3 regions of the Vibrio sp. QJM3NY_27 genome follow, and region 2 is predicted to be linked to each of the others. Evidence: predicted binding sites of a transcription regulator. Region 2 holds the regulator's gene; each other region holds the start of a gene.

Region 1 (7,797 bases), 220 kb from region 2:
GTGTGACGTTTAAGCCAAGAGCGGTAAAAGCTGACAAAAACCAACCTGAAAAGAAACTGACTCTGGATGAATACATTCCACGTGCGGTTCCTGACTGGAAAGTGAAGCAGGCGAGATCACTCTATAAGAAACACTACACAGCGTTAAAGCGTATTGGTGATGAATATGGTGTTCAACCAAGATTCATTGTCGCTCTATGGGGTGTGGAGAGTAATTTTGGTAAGTTCACGGGGAATTACAGTGTTATTGATGCTCTAACAACCATGGCTTATGAAGGTCGCAGAGAAGCCTTCTTCCGTAGCGAAGCGATGGCGGCATTGAAGATACTTGATCAAGGCCATATTGCACCAAAAGAGATGAAAGGCTCTTGGGCTGGCGCGATGGGGCAACCTCAGTTTATGCCTAGCTCATTCTTAGCTTACGCCGCTGATGGCAGTGGTGATGGCAAGAAAGATATTTGGGGTACCGAAGAAGACGTGTTCGCTTCGGCGGCGAATTATCTCAGCCAATCGGGTTGGGATGACAAATATACTTGGGGGCGTCAGGTTCACGTTCCATCAACCGTGTCTATTGAGATGCAAGGTCGAGACGAAGACAAAGCGAAATACCTAAAAGAGTGGTCTGAACTTGGTATTAAGCGTTATGACGATCGCCCACTGCCTACACTTGATGAAGACATCAAAGCTTGGTTGATAATGCCGGACGATGAAACGGGTCGTTCGTACCTCATTTACAACAACTACAATGTGTTAATGAAGTGGAATCGTTCTTACTACTTTGCTTTGGCTGTCAGTCACCTAGCCGATAGAATTAAGTTTGATTAATCGACTCAATCTGATTAATAGAACTAGGTCGCTTTGAATAGCATTTAGCCTACTATAGGCAGAACAGATTAAAGGACTCTTCGGAGTCCTTTTTATTTTATATTTCAGATATTTAAGAAGGTGGTTTTGTGCTAACAGATAGAGCCGCACAGATGGTGATATTCCATGCGTTAATCAAGCATGAAGGCTTTACCAGTGCAGCAAAAAGCTTGAATGTGTCGGTATCTCACATCAGTAAACAAATTGCTTTGCTCGAGGATTCGATAGGTATCAAGTTAGTGCAAAGAACCACACGCAGCCTTACGTTAACTGAAGCTGGAGAAGTGTTCTATCAGCATTGTGAGCAGCTGTTCAATACGGTGAAAGCGGCTCAAATGGACATGGATAGCCAGCGTGACGACATTTCTGGAATATTCCGTATAGGCTTGTCTCAGTCATTTGGCACACTGCATATCATTCCAGCGATTGACCAGCTTAGACAGCTTTACCCTCAGCTGAGAATTGAAGTGCATTTGTTCGATTACAAAGTGGACATGATTGAGGAGCGCTTGGATCTCTGGATCACTAACAATGAAGACTTGCCGGAAGGTTACATTGCGCAGCGTTTAGCAGATAGCCAGTTTGTGGTAGCCGCATCACCGGATTATCTGATTAAGGCAGGGACTCCACACGTGCCATCTGATCTGATTGACCATAACTGCCTAATCTACCGCAGCCGCGAACGTGATTACACGTCATGGGCATTTGATAACGGCCAAGAAAATCTCAGTGTTAAAGTGGCGGGCGATTACTCGGTGGATTTGGCTGAAGCGGTACGAGACGCGGCAGTATCAGGTTGGGGCGTTGCTTACCTAGCGACTTACTTAGTCAAAGAAGAGTTTAGAACGGGCAAGCTCATCCAAGTTTTACCGGAATGGCGAGCGAGTCAGCTGATGCCATTCTATGCCGTGTATCCGAGTAGAAAGAACATGCCGAAGAAGCTTTCAGCAGTGATTGAGTTCATCAAAGATCATATCGGATCGCCGACTTATTGGGACAAAAACCTCAAAACCTGCGTTGAACTGCACCGCTAACTGTTTCCCAATCTATAAATATAATTTCCATATGGAAAAAGTTTGTTTTTTAAGCAAGTTAAATCATTAAAATTCAATGATTTAATATAATCATAGGTGAGGCAGTGATAATCCCAACATCACATTAACAACCGCACCTTGCCGCAAACGATTTCCTCTATACAATGCGTCGCCTTTACTACCTACAACTTTTAGGTTGACGCATATGGCTTCCCTACTTGGAATTATCACTATTTTAGTAGCCGCTTGGTTACTATCTACGGACAGAAAAAATATCCCGCTAAGAACCGTCTCTTTGGCTTTCTTACTGCAAATCTCATTCGCGCTATTGGTTCTTTATGTGCCGATGGGTAAAGAAGTGTTGAATGCAGCTACTGGTGCAGTGTCTAGCTTGATCAACTACGGTCAAGAGGGGATTAACTTCCTATTTGGTGGCCTAACGAATAACGGATTTGTATTCGCTATTAACGTTCTCGGCATCATTATCTTTTTCTCTGCATTGATTTCAGGTTTGTATCACATCGGCTTTATGCCAAAGGTAATCAACCTAATCGGTGGGGCTTTGCAAAAGTTCTTAGGTACAGGTCGTGCGGAGTCACTGTCTGCAACTGCGAATATTTTTGTTGGCATGATCGAAGCGCCATTGGTGGTTAAACCTTACTTGAAGCACATGACGGATTCACAACTGTTTGCCGTCATGGTGTGTGGTTTGGCTTCTGTAGCTGGTGGTACGCTAGTCGGTTATGCATCGCTTGGTGTTGATTTGAACTACCTGATCGCTGCGGCATTCATGTCTGCTCCTGCTGGTCTATTGATGGCCAAGATTTTGGTACCAGGTAGCGCAGATGAGGCTCAAGAAAATATTGAGTCTGACGTTGAAATTCCACGAGCAACAAACGTAGTCGAGGCAATGGCAGATGGGGCTATGTCTGGACTTCGTATTGCCGTTGCAGTGGGTGCGACACTTTTGGCCTTTATCAGTGTGATAGCAATGCTGAATGGCTTGTTAGGTATTGTTGGTGGCTGGTTTGGCGTAAACCTAAGCTTCGAACTTATCCTAGGTTATGTGTTCGCGCCCGTTGCATGGCTGATCGGTGTGCCGTGGTCTGAGGCTGTGGTTGCAGGCTCGCTGATCGGTAACAAGATCGTTGTGAACGAATTTGTGGCTTTCATCCAGTTAATGGACGTAAAAGACGCACTGAGTGAGCACTCAAAAGCGATCGTTACTTTCGCGCTATGTGGTTTTGCCAACATCTCTACGATGGCCATTTTGATTGGCGGTTTGGGCAGCTTAGTTCCAGAGCGTCGTTCTTTCATCTCACAATACGGCTTTAAAGCAATTTGTGCGGGTGTGCTTGCCAACCTAATGAGCGCAGCGATTGCCGGCGTGGTGCTTTCTCTATAAGTAATCATTGGTGACTTATAAGCACTTTCTAACTGGGCCATAACCACCCAGTTAGCTAATCGTGGCTTTGCTCTCCCTATAGTAAAGTGACTGATTAACCACAATAATATTCGCTTAGTATGATAAAGAGAGCCTATAGTGTAAGAACGTAGGCTTTCTTATTTCAGTGAATAAGTTTGTACCACAGGGTGTGGTACAAATGTTTAGGGGCACAAATGGATTTGTCGATCACTTCTTCTTTGGCGTTAATTGGACTCTTGTCCTTGGCTTGCCAGCTACTTGGTTGGCGTTTGCGTCTTCCCGCTATTCTTCCTTTGCTTATCGTTGGCCTGCTATTAGGTCCCGGTCTCAACATCCTTAATCCTGATGCCATTTTTGGTGATGTACTGTTCCCGTTGATTTCATTAGGGGTCGCCATCATTTTGTTTGAAGGTGCATTGACTCTTAATTTCAAAGAAATCAGAGGCCATGGCCGCATGGTGACTCACTTAGTGAGTTTCGGCATGTTGATTACATGGGCGTGCATCGTGGTGGGGGCTTATTATTTTGTCGATTTCAGTTGGCCATTGGCGGCGTTGTTTGCTGCATTAGTCGTGGTGACCGGCCCAACGGTGATTGTTCCCATGCTGCGCAGCATTCAACCCAAATCTTCGCTAGGCAGTATCTTGCGCTGGGAAGGGATAGTGATTGACCCGATTGGCGCTCTGTTTGCCGTTCTCGTTTACGAATACATTGTCTCTTCAGCCGATCCTACAAGCCATGTTCTGTCGGCGTTGGGGCTGACTTTAGCCATTGGTTTGGGCTTAGGGATCATCGGTGGCTATTTGATTGCCAAGATGCTGCAAGGGCATTGGGTTCCGCACTATTTGCGTAACGTGGCGGTCCTGACATTAATGCTGGCGGCGTTCTCTTTTTCAAATGATCTGAGTGAAGAGTCCGGTTTATTAACCGTGACCATCATGGGTATCTGGCTCGCCAATGTGAAAGGCTTGGATCTCGAAGACATTATTGAATTCAAAGAAACCCTGACTGTGTTACTCATTTCTGCGTTGTTTATTCTGTTAGCGAGCAGGCTTGATTCAGGGACTTTCCTCTCGATAGGTTGGGGTGGTATTGGCTTATTAGCGGTCGTTATGCTGGTGGCTCGTCCTCTGAGTGTGTGGATCAGCGGGATCGGCACGGATCTTACTTCAGCCGATAAATGGTTTTTGAGCTGGATGGCGCCTCGCGGGATCGTAGCTGCCGCGGTTTCTTCTCTGTTTGCAATCAAGCTTCAAGAGAAGCAATTAATCGAAGGGGCGGATTTACTGGTGCCAATGGTGTTCTTGGTCATTATTGGTACGGTAGTGATTCAGAGCCTAACCGCGAGTTGGTGGGCTAGAAGGCTGGGTGTGACTCAAGAGAAGGCACAAGGGGTTATTTTCTTTGGTGCGACTCATTTTTCACGTCAGTTTGCCAAAGTGCTGGCGACACACAACATCAACAGTGTGCTTGCTGATACCAACTGGGAGAGCATTCGCTTAGCGCGCATGGACAACTTGAATGTCTATTTCGGTAATCCAGCTTCGAGCCATGCTGAAAATAACCTGGAATTGGATGGGATAGGGCGTGCCATGATTGTATCGCCTTATCGTCAAACCAACCCACTAGTCAGTATGCACTATCAAGATGAGTTTGGTGAGAATAAGGTGTTTGAACTTGAATCCTCAGAAAATAAACATGAAAGGCATCAGGTGAGCCGTGATGGCAATAGAAGCCTGTTTTCAGAAGGGGTTACCTATTCCAAACTTAACTCCTTGATGGCTCAAGGCAGCCAAATTAAGAGCACGGGTTTAACCGAGGCGTTTGACCTTAATGAGTTTAATGCCCTGTACCCTAAAGCGATTCCACTTGGCGTGATTAATGATGGTGATTTTCGCTTAGTGACACAAGGCTCTGAATTGGAAAAACTCATATCAACGGAGTGTCAGGTCATTAGTTTATTGCCGCCTTTGGGAGAGATTGAAGGTATTGATACTCCAGATAAGTAGTGAGTGCTCTGTATTTAAAGCGAGTCGCTTTGTATCAAAAATGAATAGCTCAGTATCAAAAAAGCCGCAACGTTTTCACGCTGCGGCTTTCTAATTTTGCTCTAGCTTATTTTACTCTAGGGCGAGGCAATTCATGCCACTGGTATTACTACCTAAGCTGTCATTGCCGACTATTTCGAGTGAAATTGCTCACAAGCGATCATTGTATTCTCGATTAGGCTCGCCACTGTCATTGGGCCTACACCACCCGGTACTGGTGTGATGAAGCTTGCGCTCTCTTTAGCCACATCGTATTCAACGTCGCCAACGAGCTTGCCAGATTCCAAACGGTTGATACCAACATCGACCACAACAGCACCTTTCTTAATCCAAGCACCAGGAATGAAGTTAGGCTTACCAACGGCAACCACAACAACGTCTGCTTGACGTACGTGACCTTCAAGGTCTTTGGTGAAGCGGTGGCATGTTGTTGTCGTACAACCTGCTAGAAGCAGTTCTAGAGTCATTGGGCGACCAACAATGTTTGATGCGCCTACAACAACCGCGTGCTTGCCGCGTAAATCGATGTTGTAACGGTCAAGCAGCGTGATGATGCCTTTAGGCGTACAAGAGCGTAGCTTAGGCATACGCTGAGCCAAACGGCCTACGTTGTATGGGTGGAAGCCATCAACGTCTTTTTCAGGTGTGATACGCTCAAGAACGTGAGTAGTATCGATACCAGCAGGCAAAGGCAGTTGAACTAGAATGCCATCAATCTCTGGGTCTTCGTTGAGTTGATCGACTAGCGTTAGCAATTCATGTTCGGTGGCAGTTGCTGGTAAATCAAAAGATTTCGAGACGAAACCAACTTCTTCACACGCTTTGCGTTTACTGCCAACGTAAACCTGAGATGCCGGGTCTTCACCCACTAAAACAACCGCTAGGCCCGGAGCACGCAATCCAGCTTGAGTACGAGCTTTTACACGTGCCGCTACTTCAGAGCGAACCGTTTGAGAAATTAGCTTTCCATCAATATTTTGAGCAGTCATGAATTTCCTTAGTATTGATATTCAAGTTAGTGGCTGATGTTTTGGCGCATTATTCCAGAAAATCTTTTTGATTACCATCAAGCAAACGTTTGCTTTGTTCTATTTTCCAACACTTATAATCTTATTGCCCTTTTTTTACTCACTTGGATCAGAATGTTAGATAAAGCCGTTGCTTTACTGATTCGAATTCGTATAATCCTTTCCTGTAGCGCGCCCTTAGCTCAGCTGGATAGAGCACCTCCCTTCTAAGGAGGTGGTCGAAGGTTCGAATCCTTCAGGGCGTACCACTATTTAAAGAAACCCGATAACTCTCTGAGTTGTCGGGTTTTTTGCATTTCAGAACGACTTAATCTTTCAATACCATGTTGTGTCTTTAGGTGTCTTTGTCTTTCAGTTTTTGCTAAACGGCAACGAGCTGTGGGGCATATCTAAGGCCTAGCATACTGCATCCATCTTCCAAGTAACGATCGGTCACTACGTCGAAGCCGAACTTACCATAATAGTCTTTAAGATGAGCTTGTGCCGAAATAAAAATTGAGCAATCAGGGTAAATCTTCCGAGTGGCATCAAAACTCACTTGCATGAGCTGGTTACCTATCTGTTTACCTCGGTATTCTTTCGCTACGATCACTCGCCCGATACAAACATCATCAGCATCAGAATCGAGCAAAGGGAGAACATCTACGGGGTATCCAAGCTTCTGAGCCATAATTCGGCTGTAAGCCACTAGGTGTCCGTTCTCATAACCCATGATGTGATAGGTCTCTGGATGGTTATCTTTGCCGTCTAGGTCACTATAGGGTGTGTTCATATCCACGATAAAAATATCGACTCTTTGCTGTAAGAAATCATAGAGCTCTTGAACAGACAGGTCCGCAAATTTTTTAACTTTCCACTCGATCATCACTTTTCTCCTAATTATTTTGGGCTACAACATAGAGAGTATTCAAACCGAGTTCATTAACCTTTGTTAACTGGACATGAAACTATTCAAAATCACCACTTTAAAGCGCCACTCATTTTCCCTCGTTATTCATTTCATTCGGCTTATGTAATAGAAAGTTAAAATTGTTCGTTTTTTGGGGTTTACATCATTTAGTAATAAAGCCACTATGAATTCACGAAGAATAGACAAGTAAAGCTATTAGCTGGTTGGTTTAGGAATCAAACCTTCTGATTGATGGCTGATTTAGAGGAAGTAATGGCAGGAAACAGTATCGGACAACATTTCCGCGTGACTACGTTCGGAGAAAGTCACGGTATCGCACTAGGATGTATCGTAGATGGGTGCCCACCAGGATTAGAAATTACCGAAGCAGACCTTCAAAGAGATTTGGATCGTCGTCGCCCAGGTACTTCTCGTTATACAACGGCTCGCCGTGAAGCGGATGAAGTGAAAATCTTATCAGGTGTATTTGAAGGCCAAACTACGGGTAC
Region 2 (7,797 bases):
ATTTGGAGGAGGTATCTGACCGAGTTGTTATATAAGGCCGTTGGAGCCACTTTACCTTTCAAAATCTGCTATTCAGGTGAAGCAGCACCGCACTGCCAACAAGAACCGAATTGTGCTTCGTTGACTTCATGACATTCTCCGCAACGCCACTCTTCATAAATGATCGAATCTTGCTGTTTCTGGTAGTCATTAACAACTGCCCGGGCTTTGCTCGCCAATTCTGGCTCATATAACCATACGTAAGGGTCAGTTTCTTCGGTAAATGGAATTTCCCCTTTCAAACCGAATAACCCTTCACCACGAACTTCACACGCAATATTCACACTTTCTAGCAATCCACAGATGATGTGGGCTTCTGTCGGATTCGATGCACTGAAGATTTTCATTGAGATAGAACCTTATCTGGCTATATGCGTTATTTAGCTATTATAAGTATACGTTATTCAGTGATAGACGTTATTCAGCCACAGGTGCTGAGCGAAATTTATTCATCAACCATTTTGCAATGATTGGGAATACACCCAGTAAGGCAAATGACAAAAGTACTGAAGGGGACACGATACCCGAAAGTGAATCAATTTCCGCGAGTTGAGTACCAGCATTCAAGAAAACAGCGGTACCCGGTAACATCCCTATTTGACTCGTAATGTAGTAACGACTCACGGACATCGGTGTTAGACCCATCAACAGATTGATAAGAAAAAATGGGAATACAGGAATCAGACGCAGAGAAAACAAGTAAAATGCTCCGTCTTTTTCAACGCCCTTGTTAATCGTTGCTAATTTGTCACCAAATTTGGTTTGGATCCAGTCACGTAAAAGGTAGCGGCTACTTAGAAATGCGAGGGTTGCACCAATGGCACTGGCGAAAGAGACCAGCAGCAAACTATTCCAGAAACCAAATAGCGCAGCCCCTAACAGGGTCACAACAGCAGCACCAGGAATTGAGAAAGCAGTAATCATTAAATACGCGACAAAATAGATAGCAGCGGCAGCAATGAAGTTGCTATCAATGTAGTCAGTTAAAACGGCTTGTTGGGCCTTGGCATTTTCAAGCGTTAGGTATTGGCCGAAATTGACGCCTAACAAGACGATGGTTACGACCAACACAATACCCAATATCATTTTCTTACTCATTGATACTTCCTCTAAATTTTCAATGTATACCATTAGTATAGATAGACAGGCAAAGCATAGATTAACTTTCAGCAGATATAAAAAAAGCCGCAGTAAATGCGGCTTAGTTATGTATATAGTTTTTCACTTACAATGTTAATTGACGCGATTGATAAGCTCTTCACGACGCTGCTGCGGTATAACAGACCAATGTGTGCCATTGATCGCGCCTTCTAGCGCCCAAAGTAGTTCAATACTGACAGAAGACGCATGTGATTCTTTGATGGCGTTAAATGCGTTTACAGAGCCAGATTCATATAAACGTTCTACGGAATCGATCCCTGCTTTTTTCAACATACGCTCAGTGGCGAGTCGAAGGTTGGGCAGATCTTTGAGTCGAGTAGGCTTAGCTGAAGATTGCTCAGCTTTTTCTTCTTTAGCAAAACCCAGAGACGTCGTTGCAAGCTGCAAGATTTTCTCTTGGTCTTGCCACAGGCCTTCGGGTAAAGCGAAATATTTAGTAACGACAGGGAAACCACGTTTTTTGTAGACGTACGGTTGAAACCCTTGTTGTTCGAACTGTTTCGTTGTGCATTTGTCTGCTCGTATGTGCAGCTGGTCATTTACAACCAGAGCAAACATAGTGTCATCAGCAAAAAGACCGAAGCCACCAAACATCGAGCGTGATTTTATTTTTCCTAGGGATTCAAATAATTTCATTGAATCCTTTAGTATCGGTTTATCCATGTTATTTATCTCGGTGTATTTGAACTACGCCACCAAATAAGCAGGTCCGAGAGATTAGCAAAATGTTGCAATTAAATTGTCAATTAGCCGTAAATTACTAAATTATTAGTAGTTACTGCATTTTGCCATCGGTAACCCCGCTACCATACCAACGAGTGGTTTAGGCCGGAAGCTTTGCGTCTCACTCTTTCAAGTGATTTGCCCTGTGCGTGACTGATTGAATAGAATAAAGTTTTTGTTGAATGAGGCTCACACTTGTTATTTCAAAATGTGATATTGCTTCAATTAATGATCTTTCCAGTATGATACCAGGTTCATTCATGTTGTTGATAAAAAAAGCGCACCTAAAGGTGCGCTTGATTAAACTAAACTGAATTTATCAATTAATTTAACGTTTTAACTGTGCTTCGCTCAACAATTTCAGGGTGCATTTCGAACACACGCTTTTCATGGTCTTTATCTTTAATGCGTTCTAACAAAATTTCGAAAGCGTTCTTACCAACACGACGTTTGGGTTGGTGAACCGTTGTTAACGGCGGAGAGAAGTATTCAGCCAACTCGATGTTGTCATAGCCGATCACTGAAATATCTTCAGGGATACGAATTCCTTTCTCTTGCAATCTGCTCATTAGGCCGAGTGCCATGGTGTCGTTAAAACAGAATACGGCCGTTGGGCGATCTACCATCTTAATGATTTTCTCTGCAGCAAGAACCGCAGTATCACACTCGAAGTTACCTTCAATGATCATGTTATCATCGGTAGCAATCTTAGCTTCGTTGAGTGCGCGTTTGTAACCCGCGATGCGTTCAACACATGCCGCTTTGTCTAAGTGGCCACTTAAACAAGCAATCTTGGAGTGACCGTGCTCAATGAGGTATTTGGTCGCTAGGTAACCACCTTCCTCAGAGTTGTCGATGATCTTATCTGCTTGAGAACTCTCAGGGCCCCAATCCATAATCACTTTAGGAATGTCAGCGTGACGGTCTAACATGCCTCTTAGCTCTTCAGTTAGGTCAGAACACATAACTAAGATGCCATCTACACGTTTCTCTGCAAGCATTCGAATGTAGTCACGTTGCTTCTCATAGATACCGCCCGTATTACACAGAATCAAAGTGTAACCTTGACGGTAGCAGTAGCTTTCAACACCATCGATAACTTCAGAGAAGAATAGGTTAGTTGATTGAGTAACTAGCATGCCGATAGTGCGGGTTGTATTGCACTTCAAACTACGAGCAACGGCACTTGGTGCATAGTTCAGTTCGTCTACGGCTTTATTTACTTTTTCTTGCGTCGCTTCTGCAACAAAGCGAGTTTTGTTGATTACGTGAGAAACGGTTGTTGTTGATACGCCTGCTAAGCGAGCGACATCTTTTATAGTGGCCATGGTTTTATCCTATTAGAAGCTACTTTCCCAAAGTACGGAATGAAGTAGCCGTTAAGCTACCTAACTAAGAGCTTAAATTTGTAGGGCTCTTTGGGTACTAAAGTGCTAAAAAACAAAAAACCGCTATTGAGCGGCTTGTCTTAACACCGAAATGCTCAAAACTATAATAAGCATAGCATTTCGTGAATGTTTCATATTTTATCGTTTGCGGTCACAATTTTAGACTGACTAGAAATTACTCGCAATAAAATTCACCCGGAAATCCGGGTGAATTGTCACATTCTTCTGAATTTATTTAACGAGTCATCCAATAAGCTTATTCACCAGCGAGGTATTGGGTGTCCAATGTACAGAATGCAAGTAGCAGAGATGAGACTGATGCGTAGAAACCGAATTCGTCAACGTCATGACATTTAACGTTGAACTTTGGTACCCAAGTAAGAAGTTGTTGCTCTATAAATTGCTGTTGAACAATGAACGATTTTTCTAGCTCTTCTTCAAGTTCCGTTTCATTAGAACGGATGATCAAGTTGCCAAGGAAGTCGAGTGCGATAGCGATGTGGTCAGCTGGTTCTTTTAGGTCTTGGTTCACCACTAAGTTGTGCTTGGCCATGATCTCTTCCATATCTTTTGCTGGCTTATCATTCAAAAGGCCAGTCTCACCGATATACATAGAAGCGTAAGGAAGTGCGCCATGCTTATCTGTTTTTAAGAATAAGTCACAGAAGTCAGCAGACAATTCTAGTTGAGCATCCTCACGCGTTTGTAGGCGGTTTAGCGCATCCACTAGGCTATCGATCGCCGGCTTTAGTGTTTCATTTTCGCCTAAACCAGTTAGGAAAGAACGAATTTCAACAGAGTGGTAGTGATCGAGTTCTTCTTGAGTGAGCTCTTTAGCGAATAAGCTTGATAGCAACCAGTATATTTCTGCTCTTTGCTCGTTGAACGCTTTCGTATCTTTCATTTCTTAGATCCTGATTTAGTCTTGTGGTGTTACTTATATGCATCTTGAAATTACTTGTGCAAAGCACACCAAGGCTGAATAACAAGGTTATTTGCGAAACGCAAAGTTACTCGTTAGTAGTAATGCCTATATTGAATTGCGATGGACGATAAATAGCAAGGTTTAAGATTGTCTTGTATCAAAAAAGATCCATGTTTCTGGCTTTTATCTTGTGTACCACTAGAATTGTTACGAGTTATGAATAGAATAGTCACTGAAACTATTAAATAAGAAAAGTGGTGTAGATGAGCTATCACGTATTAGTCGTAGAAGATGATGTGGTAACCCGCAGTAAACTGGTCGGATACTTCCAGAACGAAGGTTACACAGTAAGCGAAGCAGAAAGCGGCGCTCAAATGAGAAACGTGTTAGAAGATAATAACGTTGACCTCATTATGCTGGACATCAACTTACCAGGCGAAGATGGATTGATGCTAACTCGCGAATTACGCAGTCAATCAGACATTGGAATTATTTTAGTTACTGGACGCACGGATAGCATCGACAAAATCGTTGGCCTTGAAATGGGCGCTGACGATTACGTTACTAAACCCTTCGAACTTCGCGAGTTATTGGTTCGAGTTAAAAACCTACTTTGGCGCATTTCTGCCGCTCGTAAAACAGCAGCAGGTAAGGTTGAAGAGACTGAAGACGAATCTGTGGTTCGTTTTGGTGAGTGGACGTTTGATATCCCTCGTCGTGCGCTAAGCAAAAACGGCGAACCGGTAAAACTGACTAAAGCTGAATATGAACTGTTGGTTGCGCTCTCTTCTTATCCTAACCAGGTATTAAGTCGTGAACGCATTCTGAATATGATCAGTCACCGAGTGGATGCTCCAAACGATCGAACTATCGATGTGTTAATCCGTCGTATGCGTGCGAAGATGGAGTTTGACCCTAAGAATCCACAAATTTTTGTAACGGTTCACGGTGAAGGTTACATGTTCGCTGGTGATTGATTTCCTGCGAGAGTGATTAATCAACAACGATATTTAAACGTAAAAAGCCGAGACATCATTGATGTCTCGGCTTTTTTATTGCTTAGCTTTTACTGTTTACGAACTGGAAACCTGCAAATTACTTGGTTAATCAGTCTTGCCTATCTGGCCGAATCTAAAGATAAGACTATGTCTACAGGTAAGATTATGTCTACTGATAAGATCCAGTTTACTTATTCGGTTGAGTTTATTGAGGCTGCGCCGCAGAAATACCACCGTCATCTTCAACTAAGCGAGATGTTTCAGGAACAACAATGGGTTCTTCAACGGTGTCATTACTTGTATCAAGCCAATCACGCAGGCTTTGCCACATCAACCCCATTGTTTCGTGCCAGTAACGCTCAGTTTGCTCAAGGTAAAGAGCTTTGGGCATGTACTTATTCCAAGGTTCAACAATCCCTTCTTGTGCAAGGTAGTTGGTTGGTGCTGGTAATGGCCTCATGCCGGCAGCATGGAATTCATTCAATGCGCGAGTCATATGGCTAGCGGAAGTTACCAGTACCATTCTTTTATTTTTAACGAACGCAGCGGCTTGGCGGGCTTCTTCCCAAGTGTCTTTTGCTGTTTCAAGCAGAATGATATCGGGCTTTGAGACACCTAGTGCCAACGCAACTTTGGCCATCATTCTAGCATTGCTCACTTCAGTGCCTGCACCATAGCCAGACAAAATGAGTTTTGCACCAGGGTAAAGGCGTAGAATACGAATCCCTTCACTTAAACGCATTAGACCGGTGCGACTAAGCTCTGATGTTGGTGGGATTTGGTCGTCTACGACGTGACCACTTCCGAGAACCATCACGTAATCGACGGTTTCATCGACAGGTAAAAAAGCGGTGTGTTGCCTTTCCATTGGCATTAAAAGTTGACTAGAAACTGGCTGGAAAGCGATTAGGAAAATACCACATAGGGCTGAAAGGGTGATTAGGCAACCCGTCTTCCTTTTGGTAGTAAACATCACTAGGGCTAAACCCAGAAAAGCGAGAATTAACATTGCTGGCAGTGGCATCAGTAACGAAGACACTACTTTTTTCAGCTCAAACATATCCGAATAGTCCGAAAAAACATCACTTAGTAGTAAAAAGAGACATCGCCTCTTTATTCCTGAAATTCCTGTGACAGAATAGCAGGCACGATAGGACATAATAACTCAAGTAGCCGTGACTGAAGACCGTAATTTCGACGATATTGCCCACAAATTTGCAAAAAATATTTACGGCTCTGACAAAGGAGAGATCCGTCAGATCATCGTATGGGAAGATTTAGAACAAGCTTTGAGCAAATTTGAGCAATCAGCTTCGCCGCTGCATGTGCTTGATGCTGGAGGCGGCCTTGCGCAGATGTCGCAAAAAATTGCGTCGCTTGGGCATAACGTTTCTCTTTGTGACCTCTCTTCTGAAATGCTGAAGCTAGCAGAAGAAAGTATCAGTGAAGCGGGTTTGCTAGAGCAGTATCGGTTTATTCATTCTCCGGTCCAAAAAGTAGCAGAGCACCTTGAAGGCCAAGTTGATTTTGTGATGTTTCATGCCGTAATGGAATGGCTCGCAGATCCTAAAGAGGCGCTTGATTTATTACTGGAACAAGTAAAACCCGGTGGTGTTGCCTCGATAATGTTTTACAACCACCACGGATTAGTCCTGAAAAATGTGATTTGTGGCAACATTCCTCATGTATTGAATGGGATGCCACATCGAAAACGGTTTAAGCTGCAACCACAAAAAGGCTTGAAGCCAGAAGAGGTTTATCAATGGATAGAAGACGCCGGTCTAGAAATCTGTGGTAAATCAGGCATTCGTTCCTTCAGTGACTACATAGGTAATATGGAGTACATGGGCGATTACCAATTTGAAGATGTATTGGAACTAGAAAAACAGCTATGTCGCCAAGAGCCATATCTGTCGCTAGGCCGTTATATTCACGTTTGGGCTCAAAAACCTGCGCAATAACAGCGGTGAATGTGGTAAAAGAAGCCACAACATGCGCTATGCAATCGTAATAAGCCCGCGTCATAAAGAAATAGGCGTCATATCTAATACGTTCCATATGACGAAGAACAGTAACAGGAACCACAATGAGTGAAATGACTCAAACTGCCGAAGAGCAGCCAATTGATGAGTTGGTGGGCTGGGTCAAGCAGCATGATTTTTCATTAAACTTGCCACCAGAGCGCTTAGCATTTTTGATTGCTATCGCAGTACTAAGCAATGAAAGGTTCGATGAAGAGTTGGGCGAAGGTGAACTGCACGATGCATTTACCATTGTCACTCGACTGTTTGAAGATACTGGCGAAGCGTCTGCGTTTCGTGCCAACAATGCCATCAATGAGCTAGTTAAACAGAAGTTGATCAGCCGCTTTACCAGTGAAATCACCGATGGTGCGAGCATCTACCGCTTATCACCGTTGGCCGTTGGTATCTCTGATTATTACTTACGTCACCGTCAGTTCTCTAAATTAAAACTGTCGATTCAGCTTTCTATGGTTGCCGATGAGATGGCAAAAGCCATTGAAGCTGCGCAGAAGGGCGGAACTCCGGGGCATTGGAAAAAG
Region 3 (7,797 bases), 1.3 Mb from region 2:
AAGTTAGCAACATCCGATCGGTATTGAGTTTGTAGGCTTAATAACAACGCTGCGATAGTCGCAACGATGATGGCCACCACAATGCCAATCACCATGAATACCTTTTTCATTCCCTGAAAGCCTTAAATTTCAATAGTCTCAAAACAGAGTGGAACAAAAAGGGGCAAGCAGCAACAAAAAAGCCCCTCAAAAGAGGGGCTTGCTACAAAAATATCACTTTAAATTGGGCGTTCGCTTTTGGCTTGGCCCGAGCAGATGTTGGGTTAGTCTAGTTGAGGGCCTGCCGCAACCAGTGACTTACCTTCAGCATTGTCTGTGTACTTATCAAAGTTGTTGATGAAGCGCTCTGCTAGATCTTTCGCTTTGCTTTCCCATTGTAGTGGGTCAGTGTAAGTATCACGTGGGTCAAGAATCGCTGGGTCAACATCGTGCAACGCTAGCGGTACTTCTAGGTTAAACATAGGGATAACCTTAGTTTCAGCTTGGTCGATTGAGCCATCTAGGATAGCGTCGATGATGCCACGAGTATCTTGGATTGAGATACGTTTACCTGTGCCATTCCAACCTGTGTTCACTAGGTAAGCTTCAGCGCCAGCTGCTTCCATACGCTTCACAAGCACTTCAGCGTACTGAGTTGGGTGAAGAGTTAAGAATGCTGCACCAAATGCCGCAGAGAACGTTGGTGTTGGTTCAGTAATACCGCGCTCTGTACCTGCTAGCTTAGCTGTGAAGCCAGATAGGAAGTGGTACTTAGTTTGCTCCGGAGTCAGCTTAGATACTGGTGGTAGCACACCAAACGCATCCGCTGTTAGGAAGATAACTTTTTGAGCGTGACCTGCTTTTGATACTGGCTTAACAATGTTGTCGATGTGGTGAATCGGGTAAGAAACACGAGTGTTTTCTGTTTTTGAACCGTCATCGAAATCGATAGAACCATCACCACGAACCGTTACGTTTTCTAGCAGTGCATCGCGACGGATTGCATTGTAGATTTCTGGTTCTGCTTCTTTAGATAGACGAATAGTCTTCGCGTAACAACCACCTTCGAAGTTGAAGATACCATCGTCATCCCAACCGTGCTCATCATCACCGATTAGCTCACGCTTAGGATCGGTTGATAGGGTTGTTTTACCTGTACCAGACAGGCCGAAGAAGATGGCTACATCGCCTTTCTCGCCAACGTTAGCACTACAGTGCATTGAAGCAATGCCTTGCAGAGGAAGCAGGTAGTTCATCATTGCGAACATGCCTTTCTTCATCTCACCGCCGTACCAAGTACCACCGATGATTTGAACGCGCTCTGTTAGGTTGAAAGCAACGAAGTTCTCAGAGTTTAGCCCCTGTTTTTCCCAGTTAGGGTTAGTTGTTTTAGCACCGTTCATTACCACGAAATCAGGTTCGAACGTTGCTAGCTCTTCGTCAGTTGGACGAATGAACATGTTCTTAACGAAGTGCGCTTGCCACGCTACTTCAGTGATAATACGCACACTTAAACGCGTATCTGGGTTAGCACCACAATAACCGTCGATGACAAACAGGCGCTTGCCAGATAGCTGAGTTGTCACAAGCTCTTTCAGCTCACTCCAAACTTCAGTTGTAATCGGTTTGTTGTCATTTTTGCCTTGATCTGACCACCACATGGTATCGCGCGTAGTGTCATCTTTAACAATGTACTTATCTTTTGGTGAGCGGCCAGTAAAGATACCAGTGTCAACCGCAACAGAGCCTAGTTCCGTTACTACGCCTTTTTCGTAGCCTTCCAAACCTGGCAGTGTCTCTTCAACGAATAACTGCTCGTAGCTAGGATTACGAAGAACTTCAGTAACGCCAGTCAGTCCGTGCTTAGTTAGATCAATTTGTGCAGCCTTAGTATGTTCCATAACGGTCATAGGTGCTCCTTGTAGGATATTTTGTAGGGATTTTGTATTAATTTTTTATTGTTATCTGCTCACCATGCTAGCAACGAGACTCTGGGGAAACAGGGATACAGCTCAAAAAGTATCCATATTAATCTTGGGGTTTTAAGCGTCTCGTCACATATTGGCCTAACTAGTCTATCCTGTACGCAAACCTTTGCGCTAGGGGCGAGAACATTATTAATTGATTAAAATTAAGCGGTGATTTTATTACGAGATGTTACGGAGTTTGCGCTATTTTGATCACAAAAAAGGCCAGCTTAGTGCTGACCTTTGTGGGGTAAATTACGTGTTTTTGGTACGCTGTAAATTAATGAACCGTATTGTCGCCTTTATCTGCTGCTTCTGCGTACAGTGCATCAACGTCGCCCTTATCGAACGAGTAGTTTGTGCCACAGTAATCACAGTGAAGAGCAACACTACCTTCCGTACTCAGGATGTCGTAGATCTCCTCTTGAGCAACGGTAATGATAGCGGCACCACTGCGTTCACGAGAACAACCACAGAAGAACTCGACAGGTTGAGGGGTAAATACCTGAACCTTCTCTTGGTTATATAGGCGGTATAACAAATCATTCGCTTCTAGAGAGAATAGCTCTTCGTTTTTAACCGTGTCAGTTAACTGCTCCAGGTGCTCGAAGTCATCTGGCGTGCCGGTGCCGTCTGGCATAACCTGCAGTAACATACCTGCAGCGTGTGCTTTGCCTTCATGTTCACCCGTACGTAGCCACAGACGAGTCTTAAGCTGTTCTGAGTTAGCAAAGTAACCTTCAAGAACGTCAGCAAGTGTTTCGCCTTCAAGACCAACGATACCTTGGTAACGCTCACCTTTTTTAGGATCGATAGTGATCACTAGGTGGCCTTTACCTATAAGGTCGTGCAGGCCAGCGTCGTCAGCAATATCACCGTCAAAGCGCGCAACACCACGAATCTTCTGATCGTTATCGCCATTAATAACAGCGAGAGATACTGGGCCATCACCTTGCAGTTGCATCGTGATAGAGCCTTCAAACTTTAGCGTCGCCGTTAGCAGCGTCGTTGAAACCAGTAGCTCACCCAACAGCTTTTGTACTGGCGCTGGGTATTCCTTGCTAGAAATAATCTGTTGGTACGCTTCGTTCATCTGTACCAATTCACCACGTACTGATAGGTCTTCAAATAGGTAGCGATTTAAAACATTACTTGTAGACATTGGGTCTGCCATTTGGCTATTCCTTCTAGCTTATTGAGTCTTGAACTTGATGATGTCACGACGTTGCTTTTTATCTGGGCGACGTTCTGGTGCTGGGCTATGAGCATTTAGCTTGCGCTGTTGTGCAAACTCTTCTCTTTTTGCCAAGCTTTCGGTGGTTTCTTCATAGAGGGTTTGAGCGACTGGCGCCCCGCCACGGTGTGCGGATATTTTCTCTATGGTGACCGTCTTTTCTTCATTCCCTTGGCGCAGGGTAATCACTGCCCCAAGTTCTACGATTTTGCTGGGTTTACTGCGCTGACCATTATAGTGGACTTTGCCACCATCGACCATGTTGCGAGCAATTGAACGAGTTTTATAAAAGCGTGCTGCCCACAACCATTTATCGAGTCTGACAGCTTCATTAGTCGTTTTCATATAGGACAGTGCCTTTTCAGTTAGAAATGAATGCGGTTTAACTGTTATTCACAGTATGCAACTTATTTTATTTGATGACGCTTATCACATTTAGTAGAAGCTTATGTGGAGGCGATTGGCTTTTTTTTCAAGGAAGATTACAAAATAGCTCAGGTAATGCCGATTTATAGATTTGCTATGATATAGTTCAGGATCTTATGCTTTTAATAAGCAGGAACAGAATTTATGAACAAAAAAGCTGATAGTTTAGTAGGTTACAGCTTTATTCGTTATAGAAAGGGTTAGGGAACGTGAACTTTTTAGAGCTCAAACTTCGCATGGATAACTCTCCGGTGCTGAGCCGATTTTTAGAGAATGGATTTTTACTCCAGCAGAAACTGAGCCTTGTTCTTTGTTGTGTGTTGATCGCAGCTTCCGCATGGATTTTAGGACAGCTTGCATGGTTTATTGAACCTGCTGAGCAAACCGTCGTGCCATGGGCTGCAACGGCTTCCTCGTCTTCAACGCCTCAATCGACTCTTGATATCTCTTCTTTGCAGCAGAGCAACATGTTTGGTGCTTATAACCCAACCACGCCTGCTGTGGTTGAGCAGCAAGTTATCCAAGATGCGCCAAAGACGCGACTGAACCTCGTTTTAGTGGGCGCTGTCGCCAGCTCTAATCCAAAACTGAGCTTGGCGGTGATTGCCAATCGCGGCACACAAGCGACCTACGGAATTAACGAAGAGATTGAAGGCACTAGAGCTAAGCTCAAGGCCGTATTGGTCGATCGTGTGATCATCGATAACTCTGGGCGAGACGAAACCCTGATGCTTGAAGGTATTGAGTACAAGCGTTTGTCTGTATCAGCGCCTGCGCCACCTCGTACCTCTTCTTCTGTGCGTGGCAACAACCCAGCTTCTACAGAAGAGAAGCTAGATGAAATTAAAGCGAAGATAATGAAAGATCCGCAACAAATCTTCCAATATGTTCGACTGTCTCAGGTGAAACGCGACGATAAAGTGATTGGTTATCGTGTGAGCCCTGGCAAAGATTCAGAACTTTTTAACTCTGTTGGGCTCCAAAACGGAGATATTGCGACTCAGTTAAATGGACAAGACCTGACAGACCCTGCTGCTATGGGCAACATATTCCGTTCTATCTCAGAGCTGACAGAGCTAAACCTCGTCGTCGAGAGAGATGGTCAACAACATGAAGTGTTTATTGAATTTTAAAACTTTGCGTCTAACGAAGGACGAAAGTGTAGGAGAAGTACGTGAAGCATTGGTTTAAGAAAAGTGCATGGTTATTGGCAGGAAGCTTAATCTGCACACCCGCAGCCATCGCGAGTGATTTTAGTGCCAGCTTTAAAGGCACTGATATTCAAGAGTTTATTAATATTGTTGGTCGTAACCTAGAGAAGACGATCATCGTTGACCCTTCGGTGCGCGGAAAAATCGATGTACGCAGCTACGACGTACTCAATGAAGAGCAATATTACAGCTTCTTCCTAAACGTATTGGAAGTGTATGGCTACGCGGTTGTCGAAATGGACTCGGGTGTTCTTAAGATCATCAAGGCCAAGGATTCGAAAACATCGGCAATTCCAGTCGTTGGAGACAGTGATACGATCAAAGGCGACAACGTGGTGACACGTGTTGTAACGGTTCGTAATGTTTCAGTACGTGAACTTTCTCCTCTGCTTCGTCAACTAAACGACAATGCAGGCGCGGGTAACGTTGTGCACTACGACCCAGCCAACATCATCCTTATTACAGGCCGAGCGGCGGTAGTAAACCGTTTAGCTGAAATCATCAAGCGCGTTGACCAAGCGGGTGATAAAGAGATTGAAGTCGTTGAGCTAAAGAATGCCTCTGCGGCAGAAATGGTACGTATCGTTGATGCGTTAAGCAAAACCACAGATGCTAAAAACACACCTGCTTTCCTACAACCTAAATTAGTTGCTGATGAGCGTACCAATGCGATTCTTATCTCAGGCGACCCTAAGGTGCGTAGCCGTTTAAGAAGGCTGATTGAACAGCTTGATGTTGAAATGGCAACCAAGGGCAATAATCAAGTTATTTACCTTAAATACGCAAAAGCCGAAGATTTAGTCGATGTACTGAAAGGCGTGTCGGACAACCTGCAATCAGAGAAGCAAACATCAACCAAAGGCAGTTCATCGCAACGCAACCAAGTGATGATCTCCGCTCACAGCGACACCAACTCTCTGGTTATTACCGCTCAGCCGGACATCATGAATGCGCTACAAGACGTGATCGCACAGCTGGATATTCGTCGTGCTCAAGTATTGATTGAAGCACTAATTGTCGAGATGGCAGAGGGTGACGGTATTAACCTTGGTGTGCAATGGGGTTCTCTAGAGAATGGTGGAGCGATTCAGTTCTCTAATGGTGGGCCAAAAATTGGTGAAGTAATGGTGGGTCTCGAAGAAGCGAAAGATTCGACGACAACTAAAGCTGTTTATGATTCTGATGGTAATTTTTTACGCAATGAGAATACTACCGAAGAGGGTGATTATAGTACATTAGCATCTGCTTTAGGTGGCTTAAATGGGGCAGCATTGCCAATTGTTATGGGAGACTGGACAGCACTGATTAGTGCGGTTTCGACTGATTCGAATTCCAACATTTTGTCTTCTCCAAGTATTACCGTGATGGATAATGGAGAGGCTTCGTTCATTGTGGGTGAAGAAGTGCCAGTTCTAACCGGTTCTACTGCGGGTTCAAGCAACGACAATCCATTCCAAACGGTTGAACGTAAAGAAGTGGGTATCAAGCTTAAGGTCGTGCCACAAATCAATGAAGGTAACTCAGTACAACTAAATATTGAACAAGAAGTATCGAATGTGTTGGGTGCAAATGGTGCGGTTGATGTTCGTTTTGCTAAGCGTCAACTGAACACGTCCGTTATCATTGAAGATGGTCAGATGCTGGTGCTGGGTGGTTTGATTGATGAGCGCGCACTGGAAAGTGAAGCTAAGGTCCCATTCTTGGGTGATATCCCATTTCTTGGTTACCTGTTCAAATCAACCAGTACTCAGGTTGAGAAAAAGAACCTAATGGTCTTCATCAAACCAACCATTATTCGTGATGGTATGACAGCTGATGGTATCACCCAGCGTAAATACAACTTCATCCGTGCTGAGCAGTTGTACAAGGCTGAGCAAGGGCTGAAATTAATGGCAGACGATAACATCCCGGTATTGCCTAAATTTGGTGCCGACATGAATCACCCGGCTGAAATTCAAGCCTTCATTGATCAAATGGAACAAGAATAATGGCTGAATTGGTAGGGACGGCACGTACTTATCAGCGCTTGCCGTTTAGCTTTGCGAATCGCTATAAGATGGTGTTGGAGTATCAACATCCAGAGCGCGCACCGATACTTTATTATGTTGAGCCACTGAAATCGGCGGCGATCATTGAAGTGAGTCGTGTTGTGAAAAATGGTTTCACGCCACAAGCGATTACTCTCGATGAGTTTGATAAAAAACTGACCGATGCTTATCAGCGTGACTCTTCAGAAGCTCGTCAGCTCATGGAAGACATTGGTGCTGATAGTGATGATTTCTTCTCACTAGCGGAAGAACTGCCTCAAGACGAAGACTTACTTGAATCAGAAGATGATGCACCAATCATCAAGTTAATCAATGCGATGCTGGGTGAGGCGATCAAAGAGGGTGCTTCGGATATACACATCGAAACCTTTGAGAAGTCGTTGTCGATTCGTTTCCGTGTTGATGGTGTGCTGCGTGATGTTTTAGCGCCAAGCCGTAAACTGGCTCCGTTATTGGTTTCGCGTGTCAAGGTTATGGCTAAATTGGACATTGCGGAAAAACGCGTGCCACAGGATGGTCGTATTTCTCTGCGTATTGGTGGCCGAGCGGTTGATGTTCGTGTTTCAACCATGCCTTCTTCGCACGGTGAGCGTGTGGTAATGCGTCTGTTGGACAAAAACGCCACTCGTCTAGACTTGCACAGTTTAGGTATGACAGCAGAAAACCATGAAAACTTCCGTAAGCTGATTCAGCGCCCACACGGCATTATCTTGGTGACCGGCCCGACAGGTTCAGGTAAATCGACGACCTTGTACGCTGGTCTGCAAGAACTCAACAGTAATGAACGAAACATTTTAACCGTTGAAGACCCAATCGAATTCGATATTGATGGCATTGGTCAAACACAAGTGAACCCTAAGGTTGATATGACCTTTGCGCGAGGCTTACGTGCCATTCTTCGTCAAGATCCTGATGTGGTTATGATTGGTGAG

The links. Region 2 encodes PurR, which represses purine synthesis genes. Its sites were predicted from a motif close to TNANGNAAACGTTTNCNTNA; they were not measured.
Region 1: a site for PurR is predicted at 2,037-2,056, ahead of AC3CIA_RS11395 (NupC/NupG family nucleoside CNT transporter). Genes of this name have one in related genera too.
Region 3: a site for PurR is predicted at 2,062-2,081, ahead of pckA (phosphoenolpyruvate carboxykinase (ATP)). Genes of this name have one in related genera too.

Annotation. Positions count from the first base shown of each region.
Region 1 covers NZ_CM173511.1:2,571,119-2,578,915, reverse strand. Annotated here, with positions in the region: gene AC3CIA_RS11405 (lytic murein transglycosylase) at 1-824, shown strand, start outside; gene AC3CIA_RS11400 (LysR family transcriptional regulator) at 977-1,897, shown strand; gene AC3CIA_RS11395 (NupC/NupG family nucleoside CNT transporter) at 2,103-3,302, shown strand; gene AC3CIA_RS11390 (cation:proton antiporter) at 3,518-5,332, shown strand; gene folD (bifunctional methylenetetrahydrofolate dehydrogenase/methenyltetrahydrofolate cyclohydrolase FolD) at 5,503-6,360, opposite strand; tRNA gene AC3CIA_RS11380 (tRNA-Arg) at 6,571-6,647, shown strand; gene AC3CIA_RS11375 (GNAT family N-acetyltransferase) at 6,761-7,264, opposite strand; gene aroC (chorismate synthase) at 7,562-7,797, shown strand, end outside.
Region 2 covers NZ_CM173511.1:2,346,632-2,354,428, reverse strand. Annotated here, with positions in the region: gene AC3CIA_RS10440 (putative signal transducing protein) at 69-386, opposite strand; gene AC3CIA_RS10435 (TVP38/TMEM64 family protein) at 457-1,137, opposite strand; gene AC3CIA_RS10430 (TfoX/Sxy family DNA transformation protein) at 1,273-1,863, opposite strand; cyclic di-GMP riboswitch class I at 1,991-2,076, opposite strand; gene purR (HTH-type transcriptional repressor PurR) at 2,247-3,251, opposite strand; gene torD (molecular chaperone TorD) at 3,568-4,215, opposite strand; gene torR (two-component system response regulator TorR) at 4,500-5,213, shown strand; gene elyC (envelope biogenesis factor ElyC) at 5,440-6,294, opposite strand; gene cmoM (tRNA uridine 5-oxyacetic acid(34) methyltransferase CmoM) at 6,410-7,195, shown strand; gene mukF (chromosome partition protein MukF) at 7,321-7,797, shown strand, end outside.
Region 3 covers NZ_CM173511.1:117,448-125,244, forward strand. Annotated here, with positions in the region: gene AC3CIA_RS00520 (AsmA family protein) at 1-110, opposite strand, end outside; gene pckA (phosphoenolpyruvate carboxykinase (ATP)) at 264-1,889, opposite strand; gene hslO (Hsp33 family molecular chaperone HslO) at 2,227-3,120, opposite strand; gene hslR (ribosome-associated heat shock protein Hsp15) at 3,139-3,525, opposite strand; gene gspC (type II secretion system protein GspC) at 3,843-4,739, shown strand; gene gspD (type II secretion system secretin GspD) at 4,781-6,805, shown strand; gene gspE (type II secretion system ATPase GspE) at 6,805-7,797, shown strand, end outside.